Mesorhizobium onobrychidis: one gene and its partner. Each later gene encodes a partner of the first gene's protein in a complex. Links are inferred from orthologs where the notes say so. Each region holds a gene or a part of one and is shown on either strand. Other genes may lie near its edges.

What was found.
Region 2: the proteins of IHQ72_RS24850 (region 1) and ccmA are in contact, whole or in part, in a solved structure (PDB 8CE8), measured with the Escherichia coli proteins. The link is inferred for Mesorhizobium onobrychidis from one-to-one orthologs.

What each region holds. Positions count from the first base shown.
Region 1 is NZ_CP062229.1:4,987,992-4,991,199, reverse strand. The notes cover bases 56-2,951. They hold IHQ72_RS24850 (heme ABC transporter permease), read left to right. Parts: upstream 56-1,069; coding sequence 1,070-1,834; downstream 1,835-2,951. Other genes in these bases: IHQ72_RS24845 (D-TA family PLP-dependent enzyme), read right to left, coding at 1,930-2,951; IHQ72_RS24855 (glucan ABC transporter ATP-binding protein/ permease), read left to right, coding at 56-843. In the rest of the region: more of IHQ72_RS24855, read left to right, coding at 1-55; more of IHQ72_RS24845, read right to left, coding at 2,952-2,988; IHQ72_RS24840 (D-lyxose/D-mannose family sugar isomerase), read left to right, coding at 3,140-3,208. UniProt on the Escherichia coli protein: Required for the export of heme to the periplasm for the biogenesis of c-type cytochromes.
Region 2 is NZ_CP062229.1:920,828-923,820, reverse strand. Bases 1-2,777 are described here. They hold ccmA (heme ABC exporter ATP-binding protein CcmA), read right to left. Parts: upstream 1,805-2,777; coding sequence 1,196-1,804; downstream 1-1,195. Other genes in these bases: acnA (aconitate hydratase AcnA), read left to right, coding at 2,086-2,777; ccmB (heme exporter protein CcmB), read right to left, coding at 307-972; ccmD (heme exporter protein CcmD), read right to left, coding at 1-156. Also shown: more of acnA, read left to right, coding at 2,778-2,993. UniProt on the Escherichia coli protein: Part of the ABC transporter complex CcmAB involved in the biogenesis of c-type cytochromes; once thought to export heme, this seems not to be the case, but its exact role is uncertain. Responsible for energy coupling to the transport system.

The DNA.
Region 1 (3,208 bases):
CGCCTTGAGGACTCCGCGGCCGACGCCGCCGAGCCGGACGGGTTGCGTGACCTGGTCAACGTCACTGGTCATGTGCGTTTTGAAAACGTCAGCTTCGAATTCGCCAATTCGGGGCAGGGCGTGAACGACGTGTCATTCGAGGTCCATGCCGGCCAGACCGTGGCCATCGTCGGTCCGACGGGCGCAGGCAAGACCACGCTCATCAATCTTTTGCAGCGCGTCTTTGCGCCGTCGAGCGGCCGTATCCTGATCGATGGCATCGATACCCGCACGGTGACCCGCAAGTCGCTGCGCCACTCGATCGCCACCGTTTTCCAGGATGCGGGCCTGCTCAACCGCTCGATCGAGGACAATATCCGGGTCGGGCGCGCCGAGGCGACCTATGATGAGGTCCACGCCGCCGCCAACGCCGCTGCCGCGCAGGATTTCATCCTGTCGAAGAGCAACGGCTACGATACGGTCGTCGGCGAACGCGGCGGACAGCTTTCGGGCGGCGAGCGCCAGCGTATCGCGATCGCGCGCGCCGTTCTGAAGGATTCGCCCATCCTGGTGCTCGATGAAGCGACCAGCGCGCTTGACGTCGAGACGGAAGACCGCGTCAAGGAAGCGATCGACGAATTGCGTCGCGGCCGCACCACCTTCATCATCGCCCACCGCCTGACCACCGTTCGCGATGCCGATCTGGTCGTGTTCATGGACAAGGGCAAGGTGGTCGAAATGGGTGGGTTCGCCGAATTGTCGATGCGCAATGGCCGCTTCGCCAGCCTGCTGCGCGCCGGCGGCCTGCTCAACGACGAGGAAGTCCGCCGCCTCAGCCGCACCATCACGGACGAGGCCGCCTGAGCGGCCAGGCTCGCCCTTCTCCCCTTGTGGGAGAAGGTGGCCGAGCGAAGCTCGGTCGGATGAGGGGTGTTCCAGCTTGGCGCCGGCCTCGCTCCGTCCAGCACCCCTCAACCGTCTTGGCGCTGCGCGCCAATCCACCTTCTCCCACAGGGGGAGAAGGGAACGCCCCACCTGCGACACCGCCACTCGATTGCCCCAAACGCGTCGTCGGTTTATGTAAAGCCGCATGAGTGACCTGACTTCACGCCTCAGCGGGTGGATGGATTTCGCCAACCCGACGCGGTTTGTCGGTTTGGCCGACAAGGTGGTGCCGTGGCTTGCGACCATCGCCACACTCATCCTGGCCGCCGGGCTCTATATGAGCTTCACTGCGCCGGAGGATTTCCAGCAAGGCATCACCGTGCGCATCATGTATATCCATGTGCCCTTCGCCTGGCTGGCCATGATGTGTTTCACGCTGATGGCGGTTTTCGCGTTGGGCACGCTGGTATGGCGCCATCCGCTGGCCGACGTCGCGCTGAAATCGGCGGCACCCATCGGCGCCGTCTTTACAGCGCTCGCGCTGATCACCGGTTCGATCTGGGGCAAGCCGATGTGGGGCACCTGGTGGGTGTGGGACGCGCGGCTGACGTCGGTGTTCGTGCTGTTTCTGATGTATCTCGGCATCATCGCACTGACGCGGGCACTCGACGATGCGGCGCGCGCCGCCTGGGCCGCCGCAATCATCACCTTGGTCGGCTTCATCAACATCCCGATCATCAAATTCTCGGTCGACTGGTGGAACACGCTGCATCAACCGGCTTCGGTGTTCCGGCTCGGCGGGCCGACCATCGATCCCAGCCTGTTGCGGCCGTTGCTGGTAATGGCTCTGGGCTTTACCTTGCTGTTTTTCGCGCTGCATCTGATGGCGATGCGCACGGAAATCCGACGTCGCCGGGTCATTTCCATGCGCCGTGTTGCGGCGAGGCAGGCAGAACGGCAATCAGCTTGACTAATTTCAGATTTGCCCGGCCCTTCGCAGGCCCGGGGGGTTCGAAGCTCGAAAAGCCAAGCAATTGGCTTTCCGTCCGCTCCGCGGACCGCTTCTCACCCCATGCGGCCGCGCGCCGCCACCGGCAGCGTCTCCAGCACCCGTTCTGCGGCGATCAGATGCACCTCGTCGAACAGATTGGTGACGACGCAGCAATGGTCGGGCGCGACGCGCACGCGCTCGCCGATACGCAGCCGGGCGTCGCCGGAAAGCGTGACGTTGCCGTGCTCTTCGCTGAGGCTGGTGACGATAGCGCCCGGAACGCCCAGCAATTCGCCGAAATCGGCCAGCCCCAGCGTGTCGCTGGACAAGGCCTTGCTGCCGGCATCGAGGATGGCCCGTGTCGGCGTCGGATGGCTGACCACCGTCGACAGCACCGTCAGCGCGCAATCGTCGAGGCTTCCGACGCCCTTGGCGACCTGGTAGCGGTCGAGATAGATGTAGGTGCCGGGGCGGTACTCGGTGACGACGGAAGCCTCGCTCGAGCGCCACATATCCGGCGTGCCGCCGCTGGAGATGCGTTGGCAGGCGAGGCCGGACGCGGCGAGCGCGTTGCGCGCATCGTCGAGCCACGCCTCGGCCTCGGCAGCGCGGCCTGCCGCCGGATAGGTCATCAGCCCGCCGAAGGCGAGCCCCTTGGCCTTGTCGATCTCTCTGGCCAATGCGACCGCCTCGCTGGCCGACTGGACGCCGCAGCGGCCCATGCCGGTGTCGCATTCCACCAGTACCTGTAGCGGCTGGCCTCGATCGGTGAAGGTGGCGTCGAGTCCGTTAAGCGTTTCCATGCTGTCTGATGTCACCGACAGCGTCACACGGCCGTGCAGCGCCTTGAGGCGCTCCAGCTTGGCCCTGCCCAGAATGTTGTAAGGCAGAAAAATGTCGGTGAGGCCGGCCTCGGCCATCACCTCGGCTTCACCGATCTTCTGGCAGGTGATGCCGACCGCACCGGCTGCGATCTGCTTCTTTGCCCAGTAAGGCAGTTTGTGGGTCTTGATATGCGGCCTGAGCTTCAGCCCTTGGCGGTCGGCGTGGGCCTGCGCCCGCGCGATATTGGCTTCGGCGCGGTCGACATCGATCAGGATCGCCAGCGTGTCGAGGTCGTCTATGCTCAGCATGGAATGCCACCATCAGGAAACTGGTTGCCGTTATGACCTTGATCGAAGCGGATGTCATGAGGCCAACTCATGCGGTTTACGTCGACACCGCATCGGCGTTCGGCTATTCGGTTTGGAGATCGCCTAGGCCGACGGGAAGGAAACCACGACCATGAAACGCTCCACCATCAATGATATCATCCGCGACGCCGATGCCTTCATCCGTTCGTTCGGCTACATC
Region 2 (2,993 bases), 4.1 Mb from region 1 along the record:
TGCCTTGTCGGAACGTCGCCGCACGCCGGACGCTTCCAGTTCGGCGAGGTCCCTCTTGCGTGCCCGCTGGTCGAGAAGAATCCAGCCGATCAGCCCGGCCAGAACCACGGCCGTGATGGCATAGGCAGCGGCCACATAGAGCGCATGCACGCTCATATGCGTCGCTCCGCCGGCGCAAAACCTTCCAGCCGGACCATTCCGCTTCGTTCGAACATGCCTTCCCTTAACCTTGCGCCATCGGCTTCGCAATTGACAGCAGCGCCGCAGCCCTTGACGCCATGCAACCACGAATGATGGCCGGCCACATCAATCCGTTCCATGGCGCAGCGCCAATGCTGCCGCAACCGGCCCCAGCACGGCAAGAAACAAGGTCAGCGCGGCGAGAATGAGGAAAGGCTGCAGGAACGGATCGGGGTTCGCCACCGCGCCATGGCTTGCCGAGACGCCAAAGATCAGCACGGGAATGGTCAGCGGCAACACCAGCACCGAGATCAGCAGCCCGCCGCGCGGCAGCGCCACCGCCACCGCCGCACCGGCCGCCCCGATGAAGGTGATCGCCGGCGTGCCGACCAGGAGGGTCAGCGCCGTGGCGCCGATGCCGATCGGCTCCATATTCATGAACAGGCCGAGCAAGGGTGCCGCGATGACCAGCGGCAGCACGCTTCCCGCCCAATGCGCCAGGCATTTCGTCAGCACGGTCAGCGCCAGCATCTGCCGGTCGTCGCCGAGCACCAGCAGATCGAGCGAGCCGTCTTCGCGGTCGGCCTGGAACAATCGGTCGAGACCGAGCAGGCAAGCAAGCAAGGCGCCGATCCACAGGATCGCCGGGCCGATGCGGGCGAGCAGATTGAGGTCCGGTCCGACGCCGAAGGGGATCGTGGCGATCACCGCGAGAAAGAAGATCACGCCGGTCAGCGCCCCGCCGCCGGCCCGGATATGCAGGCGGATATCGCGCAGGAAGAGGGACCACATTACGATGCGGTCCCTTGTTGGTGGCAAGGCGAAATGTGGAGTTCCTTCGCGCCCCCCTCTGTCCTACCGGACATCTCCCCCACTTGGGGGGAGATTGGCAGCTCGGGCGCCCCATTTATCCTTGCAACGTTGGCAATTGACGAAGGCCGGGCCGACGGCCAATCTCCCCCCAAGTGGGGGAGATGTCCGGCAGGACAGAGGGGGGCGCCGTGGAGCACCGACATCAAACGGCCTCCCCCATCCTCAATTCCTTCGCCCCCCCAAGCCCCAGCGGCAGATGCGTCGCCGCGACGATGATGCCCCCGTCTTCAAGATGCTTCCGCATCAGCATGGCGAATCGCTTTTCCGAAGCCTTGTCCAGCCCGGCCGTCGGCTCGTCGAGCAGCCACAGCGGTCGCCGGCTGACCAGCAATTTTGCGATCGCCGCGCGGCGGCGTTGCCCGGTGGAGAGATAGCCGAACGGCAGATGGCCGATACCATCAAGCCCGACCGTTTCCAGCGCCTCTTCAGCGCTCAAAAAATCCGCGCCCAAAAAATCGCGCCAGAAGCGCAGATTTTCCGCCACGCTCAGCGCCGTCTTCATCGCGTTCTGGTGGCCGAGATAATGGCAGGCCGAGGCGACCGACGGAAAATCCTTACCGCCACCTTCGAGAAGCAAACGGCCTGCCGCCACCGGCAGCAGCCCGGCAACTACCCTGAGCAGCGTCGATTTCCCCGCGCCGTTCGGCCCGGTGACGATCAGCGCCTGGCCTTTTTCCAGGGCAAAACCGATGCCGGAAAAAATCGTCTCGCCGCCGCGTTCGCCGCCCAGATTTTCGGCGATCAGCCGCATTCCATGCCTGTCCCGAAAACATCGCGCCACGGCAGCTGCCGCATCGCACAAAATAGCCTTTCGACTGTCTAGAACTATTCCAGGAAATTCTCTATATCCGGGTCATCCGTGCCAGCGGTCGGCACGGGAAGCGAATTAGCGCCGAACCAGCGCACGCGCCGCCTTGAACGGCTCGGGTTGGCTGGGAACGGACAGCGGAAATGGCCGTACCCGCACCTTTGCGCTTGCATGCCATCGGCGTCCGTTCCCTTTCAGGCTGAACAGACAAGGACGGATCGCACGTGTCAAAATCCCTCGATAGTTTCAATTGCCGCCGCACGCTGACCGCTGGTGGCGCCGAGTATGTCTATTACAATCTCATCGAGGCCGAGAAGAACGGCCTCACCGGCATCGCCCAGTTGCCCTATTCGATGAAGGTGCTGCTGGAGAACCTGCTGCGCAACGAGGACGGCCGTTCCGTCACCAAGGAGAGCATCCAGGCGGTCGCCGGCTGGCTGACCGACCGGGGCACTGCCGGCGTCGAGATTGCCTATCGCCCGGCCCGTGTGCTGATGCAGGATTTTACCGGGGTTCCGGCCGTGGTCGACCTGGCCGCCATGCGCGACGCCATGGCTTCGCTCGGCGGCGACCCGCAAAAGATCAATCCGCTGGTGCCGGTCGACCTGGTCATCGACCACTCGGTCATCGTCGATGAATTCGGCACGCCGCTGGCTTTCGCCAGGAATGTCGAGCTTGAGTACGAGCGCAACGAGGAGCGCTACAAATTCCTGAAATGGGGCCAGCAGGCCTTCCGCAATTTCCGCGTCGTGCCGCCCGGCACCGGCATCTGCCACCAGGTCAATCTCGAATATCTCGGCCAGGTCGTGTGGACCAACACTGAAGGCGGCGAAACCACAGCCTATCCCGACACCTGCGTCGGCACCGATTCGCACACCACCATGATCAACGGCCTTGGCGTGCTCGGCTGGGGCGTCGGCGGCATCGAGGCCGAGGCCGCGATGCTCGGCCAGCCCGTCTCCATGCTGTTGCCCGAAGTCATCGGCTTCCGCCTCACCGGCAGACTCAGGGAAGGCGTCACCGCCACCGATCTCGTGCTCACCGTCACCCAGATGCTGCGCAAGAAGGGCGTCGTCGGCAAGTTCGTCGAGTTCTTCGGTCCGGGTCTGTCCAACATGACGCTGGCCGACCG